Regions from separate parts of the Polaromonas sp. P1_F8 genome, predicted to be linked through region 2. Evidence: predicted binding sites of a transcription regulator. Region 2 holds the regulator's gene; the other holds the start of a gene.

Region 1 (11,318 bases), 710 kb from region 2:
GCCAGCACCTGGCCAGTCGCTGGACATCGCCTGGCAAATCAGCTGGCAGGGCAAGAACCAGCAACTGCCACCCAACAGCTGGGTCACGCAATCACGCCGCGGCACCGGGTACTCGAAGGCCGGAACCGATCTCACGGGCCAGGTCCAGTACGTCATCGACTTTGCCGGCCCGGCGCTGGACGCGCTGCCCGAGGACGCCAAGGTCGAAGCCATCTCCAGCGCCAACGCCAATGGCCGTGTGCTCGAAAGCATGGCCTACAAGAATCCCGCCACCGGCGCATGGCGCATGACGCTGCGCGTGCTGCGGCTGAACCCGGCCCAGCCTGTTGAGCTGCGCGCCTTCCTCAAACATGACAACCACACTGTGAGCGAAACATGGACCAACCTGATCACACTCTGACTCCATCCGCTGCACGCAGCGCCCTGCGCGAGGAACGCCACCCCAATTCGGTGACCGCGCCACCGCTGAATCGCGGCTCCATGGTGCCCCGGCCCTGGCGTGGCTTCTGGAACAGCATGGCCACCGCGCTGCTGCTGCCGATGCTGTCGATATTCCGGGCCGCCGGGCCGGCACCATCCCATCGCCTGCCTGCCGCCCGGCTTGAACGCTGGCAGCACGCAGCCCGGCGCCGGCGCACAGTATTCCTGCTGCTGACGGTCATCAGTACCGTGCTGGCAACCAGCATCTTTGCGGACATGCAGCCCGACTATGACAACGCCTGGTTGCAGTACGGCCAGATCAGCCTGTTTGCCCTTCTGTCAGCCTGGGTAGTGACCGGTTTCATGACGGCGATGATGGGCTTTTACGTCACGATCTTCGGTGACAAACACGCGCTGTCGGCGAAAAAAGTCCAGCACTATCCGCTGGATGCGTCCACACGCACCGCGATCATCATGCCGATCTGCAATGAAGATGTGCGCACCGTGTTCGCCGGCCTGCGTGCCACCTGCGAGTCGGTCGCGATGACAGGGCATGTGCAGAGCTTTGACGTCTTCGTGCTGTCGGACAGCAGCAACCCGGCCATCATCAAGGCCGAGCGCGCCGCCTGGGAAGACCTGCGCACCCAGCTGGCAGGCCACCCCGACCAGCCGCAAATCGAGGTCTACTACCGCCTGCGCAAACGCCGCACCGACCGCAAGGCCGGCAATGTGGCCGACTTCTGCCGCCGCTGGGGCAAGGATTACCGCTACATGGTGGTGCTGGACGCCGACAGTGTGATGAGCGGCGACTGCCTGGTTTCCATGGTCAAGTTGATGGAAGCCAACCCCAAGGCCGGCATCATCCAGACCGCGACCCAGGCCATCGGCCACGTCACGCTGCACGCACGGGCACAGCAGTTCGCCTCACGCGTGACCGGGCGCCTCTTCACGCTGGGCATGCAGTTCTGGCAGATGGGCGAGTCCCACTACTGGGGTCACAACGCCATCATCCGCATTGAGCCCTTCATGAAGCATTGCGCGCTGGCGCATATCAAGGGCACGGGCGGCATGGCCGGCAGCATCATGTCGCACGATTTTGTCGAGGCCGCGCTGATGCGCCGCGCCGGCTACCACGTGTGGCTGGTGGGCGACCTGGTGGGCAGCTACGAGCAGCAGCCGCCGGATTTGCTGGCCGAGCTGCAGCGCGACCGCCGCTGGTGCCAGGGCAACCTGCAAAACTCCCGCCTGATCGCCGAGCCGGGTATCCACCCGGTGCACCGCTCGATGTTTGGCACGGGCGCGATGGCGTACCTGTCGGCGCCACTGTGGCTGTGCTTCCTCACGCTGGGAACGGCGCTCTGGCTGTCGGGCTCGCCGATGATTGCCGACTGGATGCTGCTGCCCGGCGAGCTGATGGCGCTTTGGGGCTGGACGCTGTGCATGCTGTTTTTGCCGCGCGTCCTGGGCATCGTGGCCGTGCTGGTCAACCGCCAGCAGCAATCCTATGGCGGCACCGTCGCCCTGCTGCGCAGTGCTTTGCTGGAAACCCTGATCGCACTGCTGCAGGCCCCCATCCGCATGCTCGCGCATTCGCTGTTTGTGGTGGTGGCCCTCACCGGCCTGAAGCTTGAATGGAAATCGCCCCCGCGCGAAGCGGCCGCTGTGCCCTGGCGCCATGCGCTGGCGCAGCTGGCGCCCATGTCCGGCGTGATTGCGCTGCTGGCTGTCGGCATTGCCGTGATCGATGCACGGGCTTTGATCTGGCTGATCCCGGTCGGCCTGCCGCTGCTGCTGGCGATCCCGATGACGGTGCTCACCAGCAAGGTCGGCGTGGGCACGGCCCTGCGTGCGCAGAACTACCTGCTGATCCCGGAAGAGACCCGTTCGCCGGCAGTGCTGCGACGCGCCTGGCTGCATGCAAGCCGGCTGGCCAAGCCACGGCTGAAGGCGGCCTGAAAATGGCCCGACTTCCGGGCAACCCATGAAAAAAGCCGCTTGGAGCGGCTTTTTTCATGACAGGTGGACGCTATTAATTCAGGAGCTGGTTGCGCCCGTCCTTATTGGGCTGCAGCCATTTTCCCTTAAACAGCGAATTGATCAAAACTTGGGCATGCCTTTCATGCCGCCCATGCGTTTCATCATTTTCATCATCCCGCTGCCCTTCATCTTCTTCATCATGCCCTGCATCTGCTCGAATTCATTGAGCAGGCGGTTGACTTCCTGAACATGCACGCCGGAGCCGGCGGCAATACGGCGCTTGCGGGTCGCCTTGATGAGTTCGGGCTTTCGGCGCTCCAGCGGCGTCATGCTCTGGATGATGCCTTCCTTGCGCTTGATGTCTTTTTCAGCCTTGTCCATGTCGACCTGGCCGGCCTTGGCCGCCATTTGCGCGGGCAGCTTTTCCAGAAGGCTGGAGAGCCCGCCCATGTTCTTCATTTGCTGCAACTGGCTCAGGAAGTCGTTGAGGTCAAAGCCGTCGCCGGACTTGATCTTGGCGGCGAGCTTCTGGGCAGAGGCCATGTCCACCCCGGCGGCCACCTGCTCGACCAGCGCCAGAATATCGCCCATGCCGAGGATGCGGCCGGCGTGGCGCTCGGCGTCGAACACCTCCAGGCCGTCGATTTTCTCGCTGGTACCGGAGAATTTGATGGGGGCGCCGGTGATCTGGCGCACGCTGAGCGCCGCACCGCCCCGTGAATCGCCGTCGGTCTTGGTCAGGATGATGCCGGTGAGCGGCAGGGCTTCCTTGAAGGCCTTGGCGGTGTTGACCGCATCCTGACCCTGCATTGCGTCGACCACGAACAGCGTTTCAACCGGGTTCAGGATCGCATGCAGCTCCTTGATTTCGGCCATCAGGGCCTCGTCAATGGCCAGGCGACCGGCCGTGTCGACCAGCAGCACATCAAAAAAGTGCTTGCGGGCGTAGTCAATGGCGGCTCGCGCGATGTCGGCCGGTTTCTGGTCCGGTGTGCTGGGGAACCATTCGGCGCCGGCCTGTTTGGTAACCGTCTTGAGCTGTTCAATGGCAGCAGGGCGGTAGACGTCGCCCGAGACAGTCAGCACCTTTTTCTTGCGCTTTTCAATCAGGTGCTTGGCCAGCTTGGCAGTGGTGGTGGTTTTACCCGCGCCCTGCAGGCCGGCCATCAGGATGACCGCCGGCGGCTGGGCCGCCAGGTTGATGTCGCTTACGCCCTCGCCCATGGTGGCGGCGAGTTCCTTGTTGACAATGCCCACCAGCGCCTGGCCCGGCGACAGCGAACCCATCACTTCCTGGCCCAGCGCTTTTTCCTTGACCCGGGCAATGAAGTCGCGCACCACCGGCAGCGCAACGTCGGCCTCGAGCAAGGCCATGCGTACCTCGCGCAGCATGTCCTGCACATTGGATTCGGTGATGCGGGCCTGGCCTCGCATTTCCTTGACGAGGCGGGATAACTTGTCGGTAAGAGCTGAGGCCATGGGAAGGCGCCACGAACGCGGCGCAGTTAGGTGGAAAAGAAAGGCTGTAGCGGAAGGCTGCCAGAAAGGGGGAAAAGAGGCAGTAAAGGCTAAACTCTAGCCATGATTTTAGCTTTGAGCGACTGGTGGGGTCTTGCAGCGGCAGCCGGTGCTGCCGTCGCCTACGCTGCATTGGCACTAGGCTCCCCGCGCCTCGGCCCCGCCGCCATCCGCGGCCTGCTGCTGGCGGCCTGGCTGTTGCACGTGCTGGCGCTGGCCGATGGCCTGCTGGGAGAGCCCCCGCGTTTCGGCTTTGCACCGGCGCTGTCCATGACAGTCTGGCTGGTGCTGACCGTTTACGCCATCGAAAGCCGCCTGTTTCCACAACTCCAGGCCCACTGGGCGTTGGCAGGGCTGGGCAGCGCAGCTGTCATCCTGACGGTCATTTTCCCCGGTACCACCTACCACGCCATCGCATCCCCCTGGCTGCCGTTGCACTGGGCCCTGGGCATTGCGTCTTATGGGCTGTTTGCCGCCGCAGTGGTGCACGGCTGGCTGATGACGCGCTCCGAGCGCTCCATCCGGCTGGCCGCACAAACCGATGCGGGTGTGCCGCTGTTGACGCTGGAGCGGCTCACCTTCCGCTTCGTGGAGGCCGGCTTTGTATTGCTGTCGGCCACGCTGTTTGTAGGCTGGCTGTTCGCCGAAACACTCTACGGGCCCGGCCTGGCCTGGAAATGGAACCATAAAACCGTGTTTTCAGTACTGGCCTGGCTGACGTTTGCCGGCCTGCTGATCGGCCGGGCGCGCCTCGGATGGCGTGGCCGCAAGGCCGTCCGTGTGTTGTACCTGGGCTCCGGCCTGCTGTTGCTGGGCTACGCCGGTTCGCGCTTTGTACTTGAAGTCATTCTGAGGCGGGCATGAAATACTTTCTGGTCATGGCACTCGTGCTGGTGGTTTTCTGGCTCTGGCGCCACAACCGTGATGCGGAAAGAAAAGACGCCGCGGCCACCCGTCCCCCACAGGCGCCGGGCCGCGAAACTGCCGTCGCGGAGATGGTCGCATGCGATATCTGTCGCGTGCATTTGCCGAAATCCGACGCACTGATAGGCGACAAGGGCATTTATTGCAGTGACGCGCATCGCCGCCAGGCAGGAGACTAGGGCCTGCTAACACTATGTTTACAAATGCGAATGGGGTGAAAACGGCGCCAATCAAGGCGCGCGACGAATCCCAGACCGGGAGTCTGGGTGAGGAGCGCAACGCCGAGTGGCGCCGTTTTCACCCCATTCCCTCCGGGTTGCGCTCAAAAAGGCCTTGCGCGGCGTTGCAAAGCCTTGACGGGGTCTACCCCGCCTGCGTTTTGCGCCTTGCTCAAGGCCTTTTTGAGCGCAACGCATCTTGCAAACATAGTGTTAGCAGGCCCCAATGAGCACGCCATCCCACTGGTTTGAAACGGGGGGCAAGGCATCAGGCGTGTGGGAGGCCGTGCCCGAACTGGGTTCCTTCGGCCGTCTGTGGCGTGTCTTCATGACGGCACGCGTTGCCATCGCCGCGGTACTCGTCATCCTGCAGGCGGTTATCTACGCATTGGGCAACATCACCAACCACTGGTCCATTGCGGTCTGCATAGCCTACCTGTGCGCCACGCTGGCCGTGCGAGTTTGGGCCAAGCCGCGGCCGCCGGGCAGCACCTTTGACGCACAGTGGGTATTGACCATCGGCGTGGACGTCATCACGTTCTCAACACTCAATGTCCTGCAATCGAGCGGCATCAATTACACGCCCCTGTTTGCCTTGCCGGTGCTCCTCGCTTCCATCCTCGGGCCGATTTTGCTGGCCTTCGGAACCGCTGCCACCGTGACGCTGCTGCTGCTTGCCGACGCGTGGTGGAGCTCACTCCAGGTGCTGGGCGATTTCAATGCGCGATTCCTTCAGTCGGGCTTGAGCGGTTCCGGTTTTTTCCTGGTCGCACTGCTTGCGAACCACCTGGCGTTGCGGCTTGCCCGTGAAGAACAATTGGCAAAACGCAGCCAGTCCGCCGCGCGCATGCAGACGCAGGTGAACGAGCTGGTCATTGAAACATTGGCCGACGGCGTGCTGGTGGTCGATATCAACGGCATCGTCCGATCGGCCAATCCGGCGTCCAGGCGCCTGCTGGGAGCCCGGGGCTCGGTTCGCAGCGCGCCTTTCATCCTCGTCATGGAAGCGGCCTGGCTGCCCCTGGCCGAATTGATGCATAGCACGTTCAGCACGCAAACCCCCCAGGAAGCGGACATCAGCCTTGGATACCCAGGCAGTAATACCCGGCGCCTTCATGTACGCACACGCCTTGCCGCATCAAAAAACGGCACCCACGAAAGCCTTTGTGTGATGTTCCTGGAAGACCTGCGTGAAATGGAAGCCCGCGTGAGGACCGAGAAGATGGCCGCCATGGGACGCATGTCGGCCGCGGTGGCACACGAAATCAGAAATCCACTGGCGGCAATCTCCCAAGCCAATGCCTTGCTGGAAGAAGACCTGCAGGACGAGCCGCACCGCCAGCTCACCGGCATGATCCGGCAAAATGCACAACGTCTCGCCAAAATCGTCGATGAGGTACTGAACATCTCACGTGCCCAGGCACATCTGCCCTCGCCGCAAACCACCACCCTGGCACTGGACGAAACCGCCCACAAGATTGCCACGGACTGGGCAGGGCAGACTGAAGCGTCCCGACGCATGAAGATCACGGCAGATTCGGGTAACGCCGTTGTGTGCTTTGAGCCCGAGCATTTGCGCCGCCTCATGGTCAATCTGCTGGACAACGCCCTGCGTTATGCCAGCACATCTTCGCAGGCCATTGAAGTCTCCACCCAGCTCGTTACGCCCGGGCAGGCCCGTTTGTCCGTATGGAGCGATGGCCAACCCATGGAGCAAACCGTGCAGACACACTTGTTCGAACCATTTTTCTCCTCTGAAAGCCGCTCCAGCGGGCTGGGCCTGTACATTTGCCGTGAATTGTGCGAACGCTATGGCGCCCTGATCGGCTACCAGCGCGTGCAGCGAAGCGGCATTGAGGGAAACGAATTTTTTGTCATATTCGCACCCTCCAGTCCGTCTATGACCTTGCCTGCGGCTTCTTTTGCCACAATGCCAACCTGAAAACCATGAGCCCCCCCATTCCCGTTCCCCAGCAGGCACGTATCCTCGTCATTGACGATGAACCGGATTTGCGCACCCTGTATGAACTGACGCTGCTCAGGGAAGGGTATCGGGTGGAGGCAGCCGGTGACCTGCTGCAGGCCCGGGAGCAGCTCAAGGCGCATCACTTCGATGCTGTGATCACCGATATGCGCCTGCCAGATGGCCTTGGCCTCGAATTACTGCGAGACATGATCGACCAGCAACGGCCCGAACGATGCGTGGTGATTACGGCCCACGGCTCGGCCGAAAATGCGGTGGAAGCACTCAAGGCCGGCGCGTTTGACTACCTCACGAAACCGGTCGACCTCAAGCAATTCCGCAGTGTCGTGGCATCGGCTGTGCAGGGTGCCAAACAGCCGGCGCAACAGGTCAAAAGCGATCGAAGCGCACCGGAACACGGCACCACCCCCTCCGCCCAGAAAAAAAATGGGGACGGCACCCAGATTCTGCAAAAGCTGGTGGGTGAGTCTGCCGTCATGCGCGCCGTCAAGTCGCGCATCGTCAAGGTGGCGGGGAGCATGGCGCCCGTCCTCATCCAGGGAGAGTCGGGCACCGGCAAGGAACTGGTGGCACGAGCCGTACACGGTTGCAGCCACCGCGCGGCAGGGCCTTTTGTCGCCGTCAATTGCAGCGCCATACCCGAGAATCTCCTCGAAGCGGAGTTTTTCGGCGCACGTAAGGGCGCCTATACCGGATCGGCGCAGGACCGGCAAGGCTACTTCCAGGCGGCCAAGGGCGGAACCCTGTTTCTCGATGAAATCGGCGACCTGCCGCTGGCCATGCAATCCAAACTTCTGCGCGCCATCCAGGAACGCACCGTCAGGCCGCTGGGTTCGCCGCAGGAGGACACCGTTGACGTGCGCATCGTCAGCGCAACGCACAAAAACCTGGCAGCGGAAGCCCAGGAAGGGACATTCCGCCAGGATCTTTATTACCGGCTCAACGTGATTGAAATTGCCGTGCCGGCCCTGCGCGAACGCAGGGAAGATTTGCCAGCACTCTGCACTGCCCTGCTGTCAAGAATCTGCCAGGAGTCCGGGTTCAAGATGCCCGAGTTGACCGACGCCGTGATGGAGCAGTTGCAGTCCAGGCCATTTAACGGCAATGTCAGGGAGCTGGAAAACATCCTGCACCGGGCCGTGGCGCTCGGCGAAGGAAGCGCGCTGCATTTTGATGCGCCGGCCGAAGAACATGTCACCGTCCCGGAAAACCTGCAGGATTATCTGGACGGGCAGGAGCGAAACATCCTGACCAAGGTTTTGCTGGAGACCGGCTTCAATCGTACCGCTGCCGCCGCGAGGCTGGGTTTGAGCCTGCGGCAGATCCGCTACCGCATTGCACGCCTGAATATCACCACGCCGGGCAATGACGACCTGGCCGACGGACTTGACCCTGCCGATGACCCCGCCTGAAAGCCCCAATGCCCTTCCCCGGCCTTTGTGGCAAAACGGCTGGTACCGCTATGCACGCCCACTGGCTTCGCCCAACTTTGGTCCACGCCCCCCCGATGCGCAGATTGACCTGATCGTCATCCACTCCATCAGCCTGCCGCCAGGTGAGTTCGGCAATGACAACGTGCAGCGCCTTTTCACCAACCAGCTCGACTGGGAGGCACACGCTTACTTTCAGGGCATTCGCGGCCTGCAGGTTTCATCGCATTTTTTTATCGCCCGAACCGGCGCATTGTGGCAGTTTGTGAGCTGTGACGACCGCGCCTGGCATGCCGGGGAATCCAGCTACCGCGGGCGCACCAACTGCAACGACGATTCCATCGGCATCGAGCTGGAAGGCCTTGAGGGAGATACCTTTGAAGCATCCCAGTATGAAACCCTGACCGGGCTGTGCGCCTCGCTTCTGCAGCGCTATCCCATTGAGCACATCGCCGGGCACGAGCACATTGCACCCGGCCGCAAGCAGGACCCAGGCACTGGCTTCAACTGGCCTCTGCTGCAAAACTCGCTGTCGTCACCGGCTAGGTGTTTTCCCGAAATCATGTGACTGGTGCACCTGCACGCACTCACCATTGCGGTGCGCCTTGCGGTTGAAATTTCTGGTTATTTTTACCGCGCCCGCAGTGACCGGCGCTCCCAACCCAAAGCCCGCGAATGACCGTGCCACAACGTTGCATCAGCTTCGCAAGCCTGATGGCATCAGGCTTTCCGCGAGGTTGAGCGGGCCGCCATCAAGCACTGATCGAGGCGTCTGGAATGGGGCCTAAAAAGCCACAAAACGTAACGGTGCATTCAGTCAGCGATACACTACCTGTAGTGGCTTGTATTCCCTCCATACCCTAGGTATAGTGTCTAAGCCCTAATTCAGTTTGATGTAATTCGGGTCAGGAAATGAAGGAGCAGGTTGATAGGCCTGTGCAATACCTCAATATATCCAGAGACCCCGAACAGCACATCAAACCACCCATAAAACAAAGCAAAGAGGAAGTCATGCAAACTGCACAACACGCGGTGCCCGTCACGTCGAGCGTTCTGGCAAGCAACCCGGCAACCGGCGATACCAACGCGCAAAGCAACCCGCTCGCCCATTACCAGATCATCCGCCGCAATGGCGGCGTGGTGCCGTTCGAACCCAACAAGATCGCCGTGGCCATGATGAAGGCTTTCCTGGCCGTGCATGGCACGCAGGGTGCGGCTTCGGCCAGCGTCCGCGAAACCGTTGACGGCCTGACCCAGGCGGTCATCCGCGCCCTGATGCGTTCGCGCCCAGGCGGCGGAACCTTTCATATAGAAGACGTTCAGGATCAGGTCGAGCTGGGCCTGATGCGCGGCGGCCACCATGAAATCGCCCGCGCTTACGTGCTGTACCGCGAGAAGCGCACGCAAGAGCGCGCACGCCAGCCGCAAACCCATGCACCTGCGGCGCCCCTGATCCATGTGACCGACCGCGGCAACCGCGTCGCGCTGGACATCCGCAACCTGCAGGCTCTGATTGAAGCGTCTTGCGCCAACCTGGGCGCAGATATCAAGCCCGACCCCATCGTTGCCGAGACCATGCGCAACCTCTATGACGGTGTGCCCATTGATGAAGTCTACAAGGCGTCCATCCTGGCAGCGCGCACCCTGATCGAGAAAGACCCTGACTACACCTACGCCACCGCACGCCTGCTGATGCACACCATCCGCCGCGAAGTGCTGGGTGAAGAAGTCAGTCAGGAAGACATGGCGATTCGCTACGCCGAGTATTTCCCGCAGTTCATCGCCAAGGGCGTACAAAACGAGCTGCTCGACGAAAAGCTCCAGCAGTTCGACCTGGCCCGCCTGGGCGCCGCGCTCAAGCCCGAACGCGACCTGAAATTCGACTACCTCGGCCTGCAAACCCTGTTTGACCGCTACTTCCTGCACGTGCGCAAACAGCGCATCGAGCTACCACAGGCTTTCTTCATGCGGGTGGCCATGGGCCTGTCGCTCAACGAGATCAACCGCGAAGAACGCGCGATCGAGTTCTATGAAATCCTCTCGTCCTTCGACTTCATGTCGAGCACGCCCACCCTGTTCAATGCCGGCACGCTGCGCTCGCAGCTGTCGTCGTGCTACCTGACGACCGTCGCCGACGACCTGGGCGGCATTTACGACGCCATCAAGGAAAACGCGCTGCTGTCCAAATTTGCCGGCGGCCTGGGCAATGACTGGACGCCTGTGCGCGCCCTGGGCGCCCATATCAAGGGCACCAACGGCGAATCGCAAGGCGTCGTGCCTTTCCTCAAAGTCGTCAACGACACCGCCGTGGCGGTCAACCAGGGCGGCAAGCGCAAGGGCGCCGTCTGCGCCTACCTGGAAACATGGCACCTGGATATTGAAGAGTTCCTGGAACTGCGCAAGAACACCGGCGACGACCGCCGCCGTACGCACGACATGAACACCGCCAACTGGATTCCCGATCTCTTCATGCGTCGCGTGATGGAAAAGGGCAGCTGGACGCTGTTCTCACCGTCCGACACGCCCGACCTGCACGACAAGTTCGGCAAGGATTTCGAAAAAATCTACACCGCCTACGAAGCCAAGGCCGAGCGCGGCGAAATCAAGCCATCCCGCAAGCTGCAGGCCACCGACATGTGGCGCAAGATGCTGTCGATGCTGTTTGAAACCGGCCACCCCTGGATCACGTTCAAGGATGCCTGCAACGTGCGCTCGCCGCAGCAGCACACCGGCGTCGTGCACTCGTCCAACCTGTGCACCGAGATCACGCTCAACACCAGCGACACCGAAACCGCCGTCTGCAACCTCGGCTCAGTCAACCTCGTCCAGCACCTGAAGGACGGCGCG
Region 2 (11,318 bases):
TGCACCTGGGTGCGGTGCTGCAGGTCTTCAATCGTCTTGACGCGGTCGGCGAGCTGCACTTTCAAACCGGCCAGCGGTTCTTTGGACAGCGGCGCACCGGCCTTGGCGGCGTCACGCTGCCAGGCCAGGGCGTCGGCCAGGTTGAGCTTGGGCACGGCCAGCAGCGCCTGGGCTTTTTCGGCCCATTCGGCGGCCACGGCTTCCTGGCCCTTGCTGCGCTTGAGTTCGTCGAGCTTTTCTTTCAGCGGTTTGGCGGCGCCCTTGTCGCGGTTGGCCAGATCCTTGTAGACCTCGGCCATCTGCTCGGCGGTGGGCTCGGTGGCCAGCCAGGTGCGGATGCGCGCCGTGCGTTCACCGGATGTGGGCGCGGAGAAAGCGCCGCCGGTCAGGCCGTCCAGCGGATGGGCTTCAGCCTGCTTGGTGGTGGGCGTTTTCACGGCGGGGGTTTCAGGTTTGGAAGATTTAAACATGGGAACGCAAGGTCAAAAAAAAAGGTGCCGCCAAGCACAAGGTGCCCTCGGGAATGGAGGGCTTTGCAGGGTGACGGCAGGTGTTGGAGTGGATGGGGGGCCGCGCCGCGCAACCCCTGTTGCGCGCGTGAGCCCTGAAGCCCATAAAAGCTTTATCAATAAAGCACTGACGCTATTTTCGCTGTTTTTACGGCATCGCCAAATTCAGCTCCGCGCGCGGTGTCCATTTGGCCTCCGGCGGCACGGCTTTGGCTGCCCCCAGAAAGAGCCTTTCAGGCGGTAAATCGCGCGAAGCCAGGTAGTCTTTCACCGCCACGCCGCGCTGCACGGCGAGTTCGCGCATGGCATCGTCGTTCACTTTAATGTCGGCCAGCAGCAGCTTTTCCATTTCGGGCACGGGCAGGTCTTTGGCCAGGCCGACCAGGTTGCGGGGCTTGGGCATGTCGGCGCGTTTATAGACTTCCTTGAGCAAGGCCGAGTATTCGGCCGGGCTGATGCTCACCGCCGCTGTGGCGGTGCCGCCCTCTTTGGCCGTGGCGCGGCGCTTTTCAGCGCGCACCAGGGCGTCGAGCCGCTCGCGTTTGAAACCGTCGCGCTCGGCGTCGACACTGCTGGTGCCCACCACGGTGAGCCGCAGCGATGGCCGGTCAACCAGCGCTTTGGCTACCTTGTCGAGGCCGGCTTTGGCTTCCGGGCCCAGCTCGGCGCTGCCGGCGGCAAAGCCCACGGTGCTGAGTTCTTCCCCGCCGCCGCCCAGCGCATTCGCCAGCAGGCTGAAAGGCGCGGTGATGGCTTTCACGATCACGTTGAGGATGACCTTGACGATGATGGGCCCGAGGCTGAACTGCGGGTCATTGAGCGAACCGCTGATGGGCAGGTCGATGTCGATCACGCCGTTGCGGTCGGCCAGCAGCGCCACCGCCAGCTTGACCGGCAGGCTGGCGGTGGAACCCTCCACCTTGTCGCCAAAACTGAGCTGGTTCAGGATGACCTTGTTGGTGGCGGTGAGCCGCCCGTCGGGTTGCACCACATAGCCCACGTCCACACTGAGCTTGCCGCGGTTGATGCCATAGCCCGAGTACTTGACCGAATATGGCGACAGCGGCGGCAGTTCGAGGTCGCGCACCTTGCCCTTGATGTCGAGCGCCAGCGGCTTGGCCAGCGGGTTGAGCTTGCCGAGGATTTCCAGCGAAGCCGTGCCTTCGGCGCGCCCGCGCAGCTCGAGGTCGGCCATGTTGGGCACGGTGGCCGTGGTACCCGGCACGGTGGGCGCCACCGATGAAAAAGCACTGAGCTTGCCGGTCAGGTCGCTCAGGTCGGCCGAGTAGTTGGGCTTGACGAAACGGTCGGAGAACAACACCTTGCCGTTGATCAGGCTGATCGGTCCGAAGTTAACGATGGGCGGCGGGGAGCCGCCAGCCGCCGCGGCGGGGGCCGTCGGGCTGACCGGCGCTGTTGACACGAATTTTGAGCCTTTTTGGCCGCCAGACGGCAATGGCTGTGCGCCAGCAGCTATCGTTTCAGTAGCAGATGAAGCTTGCGGTGAAGATGACGCCGATGATGGCGAAAGGGCCAGGGTGGCCGTTCCGCCTTCCGCACCAGCGGCCACGGCGTCTTTGCCGGGCTTCACCAGGTTCTGCAAATTGATGCGGCCATCGGGCAGGATGATCACGCGCGCAAAGAAGTCGGTGAGCACGGTTTCCCGCACGTCCACCCGGGTGGCTTTGGCCGGGTCCAGCGCCACATTCAGGCCGCGCAGGTTCAGGGCCTTCCACGCCAGCAGGTCTTCGCTGGGCGCCAGCGTGTTGGCCCTGAATTCCTCCAGCGACACATCACCGGCCACCTGCGCCTGCGGGCCGGCCGGTGTCTGCCGGTAAGCCACACGCCCCTTGAAGCTGGCATCTGCGCGCAGCAGTTCGATGTTGAGTACATCGGCAAGGTAGGGCTCGAAGGCCTGCACCGGCAGCCTGTCGACCACCAGCCGGCCCTGCGCCTGCACCGGACTCAAGCCGAGATTGCCGTTGAAGTCGACCTTGCCGGGTTCAAACCGGCCGGTGGCCAGGCGCAGGGAGGCGGTCAGCGGCATGGGTTTGGCGGCTTGCGCTTTGGCGTCCGGCCTGTCGTCCAGCACCAGTCCGCCCAGCTGGGCTTTGGCGGCGGTCACTTCAAACGCCACCGGCTTGCTACCCGACTGGTCGGAAAACGACATGGCGCCGCCGTCCAGCTGCACATCGGCAATGGCCACGGCCCATGAAGGCGCCGCCGCGCGTGTTGCCGCGTCGGTAGGGGGCGGCGCCGGCGTTGCGGTGCCCGGGCTCGCCATCCAGCGCTGGTACATCCAGCGCTTGTCGGTGTCGCGGTCGACTTTGGCTTTGGGCTGGTCCAGCTGCATTTTGGCGGCCTTGAAGGACTGGCCTGTCACGTCGATGTCAACCTGCGCGAGTTCGACACGCTTGACGGACACCAGCGACACCTTGCCCTGCGCCAGCAGGATGTCGCTGACAGCCAGTTGCGGGGCGGTGACCTGCAATTGCTGCGGCTTGTCACCGCTGGGCGCCTGCCAGTTCACGCCGAGCTGGGCGTCCAGTTGCCCGTTCAGCGCCGGCAGCAGGAACTGGCCGACGTATTTGGCGGCCATGCCCAAGGGCCAGGCGGCCACGGTGGCCGTAGCCTGGGCGGCCTGGTCGGTGGCTGTGCCGCTAAAGGTGAGCAGCGCCGGTGTTGCAATCGCTTGCGCAGTGGATGCCGCAGATGAGGCCGATGTTTTGGCCGGTTGTTTGGCGCCGGTTTTTGCCGGCGCGGGTGCCGGCGCTATGGCTGCTGGCTCCAGTCCCAGCGAACCATTGAACCGCAGGGGCGCGTTAGCCGCAAAAGGCATGGCGATGCCGGAGGCATCGAGCGTCAGCCCAGCCAGGCGGATGTCAGCGGGTGAGGCCAGTGATTCGTCCAGCCAGTTCACATGGCCGGCACGCACCGCCACGCGGGCGATCTGCACTTTCCAGGGGGCGGACGAAGGCGTGGTTTTAGTTGAAGGTGCAGACGCCGGGGCGCCAGCCGAAGCCGCACCGGCAGGTGCCTGGGCTTGAATATCGGAAGAGTTTTGGCCTGTAGCCCTTTCTGGCTGTGCGCCACCAGCTCCTTTTTTAATAGCATCCGGCGCAGGCGACAGCAGATTCAGCCGCCCTGCCCGGTCCCGGGCGAGGGACAACGTGGGGGCCGTGAGCTCCACCGCAGACAGTTTGACGAACTGCTCCAGCGGGCGCACGTCGTCCATCGTGATCTGCAGGCGCTCAAAGGCCAGCAAGTCGGCGCGGGCCGGTGGCTGGGCTTCGCCGTCTGCAGCGCGCTTGCCGGATGCACCGGGTTTTGCAGCCCGCGCCGGCGCCACAGCCGGCGACTGCCCGACCGTTTGCGCAGCCAGCACACGAACCTTTTCCGCCGTCACGGTTCCGGAAATTCGCACCACCGTGGCGGGTGTCTGCTCAAACGCGACTTTGGCGTCGGCATGCAGCACCGCGCTTTGCAGCCTGACGGGCAGGCTCGCCGGCCAGTAGGCCAGGTAAGGGTTCAGGTCAAAACCGCGCAGCGTGAAGGTGGCGTCGGTTTTGTGGGTCTGGGCAAAGGGCGTGCCTTCGGCAGCGGTGTCAAAGCTGCTGCCATTGAGCTTGAAGGCCAGGTGCGGCGAGGTTTTGACCTCACGCTGCGATTTGAGGTTGCTCAGGAAAGGCACCGACAGGCCCAGCTCCCGCAGTTCATGGGTCTTGCCGACGGACTGGTCGGTGAAGTCCATGCGCCCGCCGCTGACGACGATGTTGTAGACCGCGAACTTCGGCGGGTCGCCGGCAGGGGCATCTGCGGGTGTTTTGAAGCGCTCCAGGATGTCGTCGATGTCGTAACGACCCTCACCTTGATGGGTAAGAAACGCGATGGGTTCGTCCACCTGAACAGCGTCGGCCACTGGGGCGAGGCGAAGCAGGGACTCCAGCTCTGCATCTATATATAGGCGCTTGACGGAAAACTGGGGCGTTGCCTGGGGAGAAGCTGCCGAAGCGCCACCCACAGGGCCGGCACGGGCGACGGCCAGGTCGCGAAGAGTCAGTTCGAGCGACCAGGGCTTGAAGTCGACCTCGCCCACAGTGACCTGCCGGCCCAGCTTTTCAGAGGCGATCTTCTCCAGCTGCGATTTGAGGATGGGCGGCACGGCCGCATAGGCCACCACCCACAACACCACCAAGCTGCCCACCGCCCAGGCCGCGCGACGCTGCCAGAGCGGCGACCGGCCCACAGCGGCCGCCCGTGCCGGCAGGGTTTTGCCGATTTCCCGCCAATTGGTCTCGCGCCAGTTGAATTCCTGCCATTTTTTCTTCAAATCTTTGATTGCCATAGCCGTCGAGTTTTTAGCGCCGGGGCCGCCAGGTCAATGATTTATTTGAAAAAGACGGTCAATCGAAGGGCATTGAAGCCTGTGAAAAGCGGCGCCTCAAAAGAAAAAACCCCGGGCAGTTAGACCGACCGGGGTTGACGGCGGGCGTTTATGCTCATGCCGTCGGGGTTCCGCAAAGAAGAGAGTTATCGTCTCCAGTGCGATGAAAGCAAGTGATTGCTTCCAGATTTTCCGGGGTTGGTTACCCGGTTGATGCGTGAGTGAACACGCAATTGCAGGTTAAACCCCTGCCGTCCCGCAAGCAAGACCATCTTTTCAATCACAGCGCAGGATGTGATTGCCGCTGCCTTTTTGTGTGCTCCCAGGCAACCCAGGCCGGCCGCAGGCGCCGATCCGGCGACTACATGCAACATGGAAAACGGCCTACAACCGCAGCCGCGAAAGGCTGATCGCGCTTTTTAGAGGCAAAACTTAACTTAGAGCTCCATCTCAAATAAAGCCCGTAAACACCTTGATTCAGGCCGGTTTTGCCGGAAATCAAGGTTTTTATTTGACTTTTTGATATAAAGAATTGATTTGTTATTATTGACAGGTTATTAACCAACCCCATAGAATCCCGCCAGTCCCACGAATCCTAGGGACAACCCGAACCCGCTGCCCTATTCCTCAAAGAAGCCGGCAACGTCAAACAAGGGTCAACACCCACAAGGCTTGCCTTGGTTTGATGGCGACCCAATCAAAGCCTGCCTGGCCCCCAAAGGGCCTGCAAGCGTAGAAAGGAGTGCTATGACAGCGCTAGGACAATTCGGCCTTAACCTGAATGTCAACGCACACATCAAGAATGTGCGAAGCAGTGTTTCAAACATTGTTGACGACATCTCCCAAGGCTTTTTCGAGATTACCCACAACAGCTTCGCCCTTCTGGGCCTGGCGGTCGTGTTTGCGGTGATCACCCTGACAGCCCGGCCCGACTTGCGTCAGGCCGGTGAATTCAAGCTCATGACCTGGCTGCAGCAGCGCCAGGAGGCTGCCATCGGTTTTACCGAGCCGGCCGCCATTGAGCGCGCCACGGCGTCCAACCCGAAAGACCTGCCCGCCCAACAGGCGGCAGTGGCCTATTGGCTGAGCAAGAAGTACGGCGTCGCGCCCGAGCCGCTGAGCGTGCTGGTGGCCGAGGCCTTCGAGATCGGCCAGAAAGCCAAGCTCGACCCCACCCTGATCCTGGCCATCATGGCGATCGAGTCCGGTTTCAACCCGTTTGCGCAGAGCCCGGTCGGCGCCCAGGGCCTGATGCAGGTCATGACCAAGGTGCACCACGACAAGTACGACAACTTCGGCGGCAAGCTGGCGGCGTTTGACCCGGTGACCAACCTGCGCGTAGGCGTCAAGGTGCTGCAGGAATGCATCGCCCGCGCCGGCTCTGTCGAGGGCGGCCTCAAATACTATGTGGGCGCAGCCAACATGGACGACGACGGCGGGTACGCCGGCAAGGTGATGGGCGAACATGCCCGCCTGCTGGCCGTGGTGGCGTCTGCCTCCAAGCGCGGTGCGCCCTCGCCTTTCTTCACCACACCCGGTGGCACGTCGCGCCCGGTACCGGCCTCCCTGCCGGCCACACCCGACGCTGAAGGCAAGACGCCTGACAAGGTGGCGCTGCTGAACCAGTCCTGATTCGGCCGCTTTGTGGGGGCCTTTTCACCCCATGCACTGCCAAAAAGCCGGGCCGCTGCCAGCGCCCCGGCTTTTTGCTTTTCGGGCTGCAGGTGAAGAACCCCGGAGGCGGCAGGTTTTGGGCGCGCTCAGTTACACTAGCGAGGTGCGCGACTGGCGATAGGCTCAAGGTTTTCGCAACCATTGGAGCTGACGTGGGACACCACTGGGAAGCGCACCGCTGAAAGCCGTTGGGCCGAAGCGTTCAGCCGTTCGCCTGGGCAGCCCTTGTTTCAATAGCAGGGACCACGTCTTTAAGGACTGCCATGTACCACCGCAACATCCTGGTCGAACAAACCGATCCCGAAATCTTCGCCGCCATCCAGGCTGAAAATGCCCGGCAAGAACACCACATCGAGCTGATTGCCAGCGAAAACTACGCCTCGCCCGCCGTCATGGCCGCGCAGGGCTCGCAGCTCACCAACAAATACGCCGAAGGCTACCCCGGCCGCCGCTACTACGGCGGCTGCGAGCACGTTGACGTGGCGGAGCAGCTGGCCATCGACCGCATCAAGGCCATCTTCGGCGCCGAGGCCGCCAACGTGCAGCCGCATTGCGGTGCTTCAGCCAATGAGGCCGTGTTCCTGGCTTTCCTCAAGCCCGGCGACACCATCATGGGCATGAGCCTGGCCGAAGGCGGCCACCTGACGCACGGCATGGCCCTGAATATGAGCGGCAAGTGGTTCAACGTCGTCTCTTACGGCCTCAACGACAAGGAAGAGATCGACTACGACGCAATGGAGCGCAAGGCTCACGAGACCAAGCCCAAGCTGATCATCGCGGGCGCGTCGGCTTACAGCCTGCGCATCGACTTCGAGCGCTTCGCCAAGGTGGCCAAGGCCGTCGGCGCGATCTTCATGGTCGACATCGCCCACTACGCCGGCCTGGTGGCTGCGGGCGTGTATCCCAACCCGGTGCCGCACGCCGACATCGTGACGTCGACCACACACAAGAGCCTGCGCGGCCCGCGCGGCGGCATCATCCTGATGAAGGCCGAGCACGAAAAAGCCATCAATAGCGCCATCTTCCCAGGCCTGCAGGGCGGCCCGCTGATGCACGTGATCGCAGCCAAGGCCGTGGCCTTCAAGGAAGCCATGGCGCCCGAGTTCAAGGCTTACCAGCAGCAGGTCGTGAAAAACGCGCAGATCGTGGCCGACACCCTGACGCAGCGCGGCCTGCGTATCGTCAGCGGCCGTACTGAAAGCCACGTCATGCTGGTTGACCTGCGCGCCAAGGGCATCACCGGCAAGGAAGCCGAAGCCGTGCTGGGCAGCGCCCACATGACGATCAACAAGAACGCCATCCCGAACGACCCTGAAAAGCCGATGGTCACCAGCGGCGTGCGCATCGGCACCCCGGCCATGACGACCCGCGGCTTCAAGGACGAAGAAGCCCGCGCCACGGCCAACCTGATCGCCGACGTGCTGGACAACCCGCGCGACGCGGCCAACATTGAAGCGGTCCGTGCCAAGGTCCACGCCCTGACCAGCCGTTTCCCGGTCTACCGCTGATCATGACGGACAGCGCAGGCACTATGATTTTGATAGCTGCTTGCGCTCGTCCTGATTGGGCTGGAGGCCAATTTATACCTTCAAATTCGGGCTACCTCTCATGAAATGCCCGTTCTGCGGCCACCTTGAAACCCAGGTCGTGGAAACGCGGGTGGGCGAAGACGCCGAATTCATACGCCGCCGCCGCCAGTGCGGTGCGTGTGAAAAGCGCTTCACAACCTATGAGCGGCCCGATGTCACCTTCCCGTCCATCGTCAAGAAGGACGGCAGGCGCATCGAGTACAAGCGCAGCAAAGTCCTGGCGTCCCTGAACCTGGCGCTGCGCAAGCGGCCCGTCAGCACCGAGCAGGTCGATTCGGCGGTTGAACGCATCGAGGAAAAGCTCCTGAGCCTGGGGCTGCGCGAAGTGCCGTCCAACCGCATCGGCGAGCTCGTCATGCGTGAACTCCGCAAGCTCGACAAGGTCGCTTATGTCCGCTTTGCGAGCGTCTACCGCAGCTTTGAGGATATTGACGAGTTCAAGACGCTGGTGGACGAGGTCCGGCGCTAAGGGAAAACCCTGGCGCCGACAGGTGGCGCACTGGTCGCGATGGGCGGCAGCGTTCTTTTTGTAGGGCTTGCTTACACTGCGTAAATGAGTCTTCACACATTGCGCACTGATCGCCTTCAAAAGGGTTTCACGTTGATCGAACTATTGATCACCGTGACCGTTCTGGGCGTTTTAATGGCCGTGGCGCTGCCAAACCTGAGGTCGTTCATTGTTAGCAACCGGCTGTCCTCCAACGTCAACGGATTTGTAGGGCTGATTAACTACGCTCGCAGTGAAGCCCTTGTACGGAATCAATCGGTGATCATTTGCCCAAAAAGTAACGGCGCCAATACCTGTGCCTCTTCCCAACTCTGGAATGAATACGAAATCCAGGTGTTCGTGGACGTAGATGGTAGCGATACCCGAAACGCCGGTGACATCCTGCTCAAAACCGTACCTGCGATGGATGTAAATGGGATCGAAACTGCTTTCGTCAGGCCCGCAGGTGTTGGAAACATCAAGTTTGGCGCGGTGGGTATGTCGCAAACTGCTCACCGTTTCGATATCCACGCCGTGGCGGCATCAGACACCGAATACGAATTCAAGTATGGAAGATCTGTTTGCATAAGCAAGCCAGGACGCGTCCGGGTTATCCCATTTTCCGCCAACCAATGTGATGCATTTTGACCATGACCTCACCATGAAACAGAAACAAAAAATCCAGTTATTCCATCGTCACGAGCGCGGCGCCACACTGATTGAGGCTCTCGTCTCGATTCTGGTCTTGTCGCTGGGCTTGTTAGGTATGGCCAGTTTGCAGGCGAATGCGCTGGCCTACCAAAAATCCTCCTGGGCAATACACCGAATTGCCGAGCTGACCGGCGACATCGCCGAGCGCATCAGGGCGAACCCTCTTGGCGCCACCAATAACTACTACACCTACACGGCCAACTACACAACCGCCAAGGCGGCAAACATCACCAGCAATAACTGCCGCACCTCGGGCGCTGCCTGCACAACAGCGCAGATTGCCGGTGACGACTTGGCATCGTGGCTGGCAAAAGCGCAAGCAGCCCTTCCCGGAGGCGCCGTCAATCTTGAGGGTGCCAGCAATACCGGCTTTATCGTTACAGCCATGTACATGGACAAGGAGTTTGTTAACGCCTCAGGCGTCCTTCAATCGTCCACCGCTTGTACCAGCACAACCAGCGGCATCGCCTGGCGAAATTGTTGCCCGGCAGCGGCAGCAGTGCCTGCAGGGGTCCGGTGCTTTAGAACCGACATCATTCCATGAGCACGACCATGCGCCCCATTCAAGCTTTACGGAGCTCCCGGCCGAGACAAAACTCGGGCTTGACATTGATCGAGTTGATGGTTGGTCTGGTCATCGGACTTGTCCTGGCCATCGTTGCCTCGTCAACCTATCTGTATTCCAAGCAGGCCTTCAACGCAGTCACCGAAAACTCGCAAATGGAGGAAAGCGGCCGATTTGCGCTGAACCTGCTCGCGAGAAATATTCAAAGCGCCGGATACGTTTCCATTGACCCCAACGCCAATGGGCCACAAGGCCCGAGCGATTTAAAAATCCGTGGCTGTGATTTTGGGATGGCCAATCCTAAAGCAGCAACATCGGCCGCAGACCTGGCGTGTTTGAGTTCTACCCCGGTAGGCACCACACGATCCGCCTCCATTGGTGTCTTCTACGATACCGACGCGAACAACACCTCCGGTGCGAAATTTCAGGGTTTCGATTGCCTGGGAAATGCACCGGTCACCGTTGCAAGTGTTCCCGCAGGTGGCAGTCCGACTTACGAGGTGAGGTCGTATTTCTTTATTTCCACCACGACGGCCCAGACGCCCTATGGAACCACCACCATGGGACAGTTGAGCTGCGTCACGGACCCAACAACGGCGGCGGGAGCCACCGCGACATTCCAGGCACAGCCACTCATCCCCGGTGTCCACCAGATGGCCGTAACGTACCTGACGGCATCCGACATAGATAAAAATGCGGCGCAAACCGGCAACACAGCCGCCGCCCTCGACACCGCAGATAACTGGAAGGGTGTGGTGGCTGTAGAGGTGTGCGTACTGACCAAATCCATCCAGGCGTCGGGCAACGACACAGCGACGCAAGTTACTGATTGCTATGGAAACAGTTTTACACCTCCACCCTCACAGAGTTTTCGACGGTTTACAAGCATTGTGAACTTGCGAAACAGGACACCATCAGCATGAAGAGCACTCATCATTTTCGTTGGGACATGCCGCCACGCACCTCGAGTCAACGGGGGATATCGCTGGTCATTGTCATGATCTTTCTGCTAATTCTGAGCGCTCTCGGAGTTACCGCGATGCAAAGCTCGACCTTCTCAGCGCGGATCGCAGGAAACGAGTCTGATCGTAATTTGGCCTTTCAGGCAGCCGAAGCGGCTTTGCGTGACGCGGAACTGGATATTAAAAACACGCGCGTCGATGGCTCGGCGTGCGTAGCATCCGCTGCCGGCTGCCGGCCCGAACTGATTAACCGCGGCGACGGCTTCGACACGACTTGCCCTTTAGGCAGATGTGACTCCAAAGCCATGGTGACCCCGGTGTGGGAAGACACCACCAAGTGGGCCACCGGCGGTGCAAGCGTCGCTTACGGCACCTACACGGGTGCGGTGGCACTTCCTGTGGTGGCACAACAGCCGCGCTATTTACTTGAATACTTT

Evidence for each region. Region 2 encodes NrdR, which represses ribonucleotide reductase genes. Its sites were predicted from a motif close to CACNANATNTNGTG; they were not measured.
Region 1: AC1D1J_RS08490 (ribonucleoside-diphosphate reductase subunit alpha) is a predicted target of NrdR. The motif match lies at 9,298-9,311, and genes of this name have one in related genera.

What each region holds. Positions count from the first base shown of each region.
Region 1 is NZ_JBFUBS010000001.1:1,776,543-1,787,860, forward strand. Features, by position in the region: gene AC1D1J_RS08450 (glucan biosynthesis protein G) at 1-400, shown strand, start outside; gene mdoH (glucans biosynthesis glucosyltransferase MdoH) at 376-2,376, shown strand; gene ffh (signal recognition particle protein) at 2,518-3,876, opposite strand; gene AC1D1J_RS08465 (cytochrome C assembly family protein) at 3,979-4,779, shown strand; gene AC1D1J_RS08470 (PP0621 family protein) at 4,776-5,018, shown strand; gene AC1D1J_RS08475 (two-component system sensor histidine kinase NtrB) at 5,284-6,999, shown strand; gene AC1D1J_RS08480 (sigma-54-dependent transcriptional regulator) at 7,005-8,453, shown strand; gene ampD (1,6-anhydro-N-acetylmuramyl-L-alanine amidase AmpD) at 8,440-9,039, shown strand; gene AC1D1J_RS08490 (ribonucleoside-diphosphate reductase subunit alpha) at 9,483-11,318, shown strand, end outside.
Region 2 is NZ_JBFUBS010000001.1:1,064,309-1,075,626, forward strand. Features, by position in the region: gene AC1D1J_RS04990 (DUF349 domain-containing protein) at 1-470, opposite strand, end outside; gene AC1D1J_RS04995 (DUF748 domain-containing protein) at 658-4,854, opposite strand; gene AC1D1J_RS05000 (lytic transglycosylase domain-containing protein) at 5,641-6,525, shown strand; ZMP/ZTP riboswitch at 6,665-6,794, shown strand; gene glyA (serine hydroxymethyltransferase) at 6,831-8,075, shown strand; gene nrdR (transcriptional regulator NrdR) at 8,176-8,625, shown strand; gene AC1D1J_RS05015 (GspH/FimT family pseudopilin) at 8,710-9,291, shown strand; gene pilV (type IV pilus modification protein PilV) at 9,305-9,898, shown strand; gene AC1D1J_RS05025 (PilW family protein) at 9,895-10,842, shown strand; gene AC1D1J_RS05030 (pilus assembly PilX family protein) at 10,839-11,318, shown strand, end outside.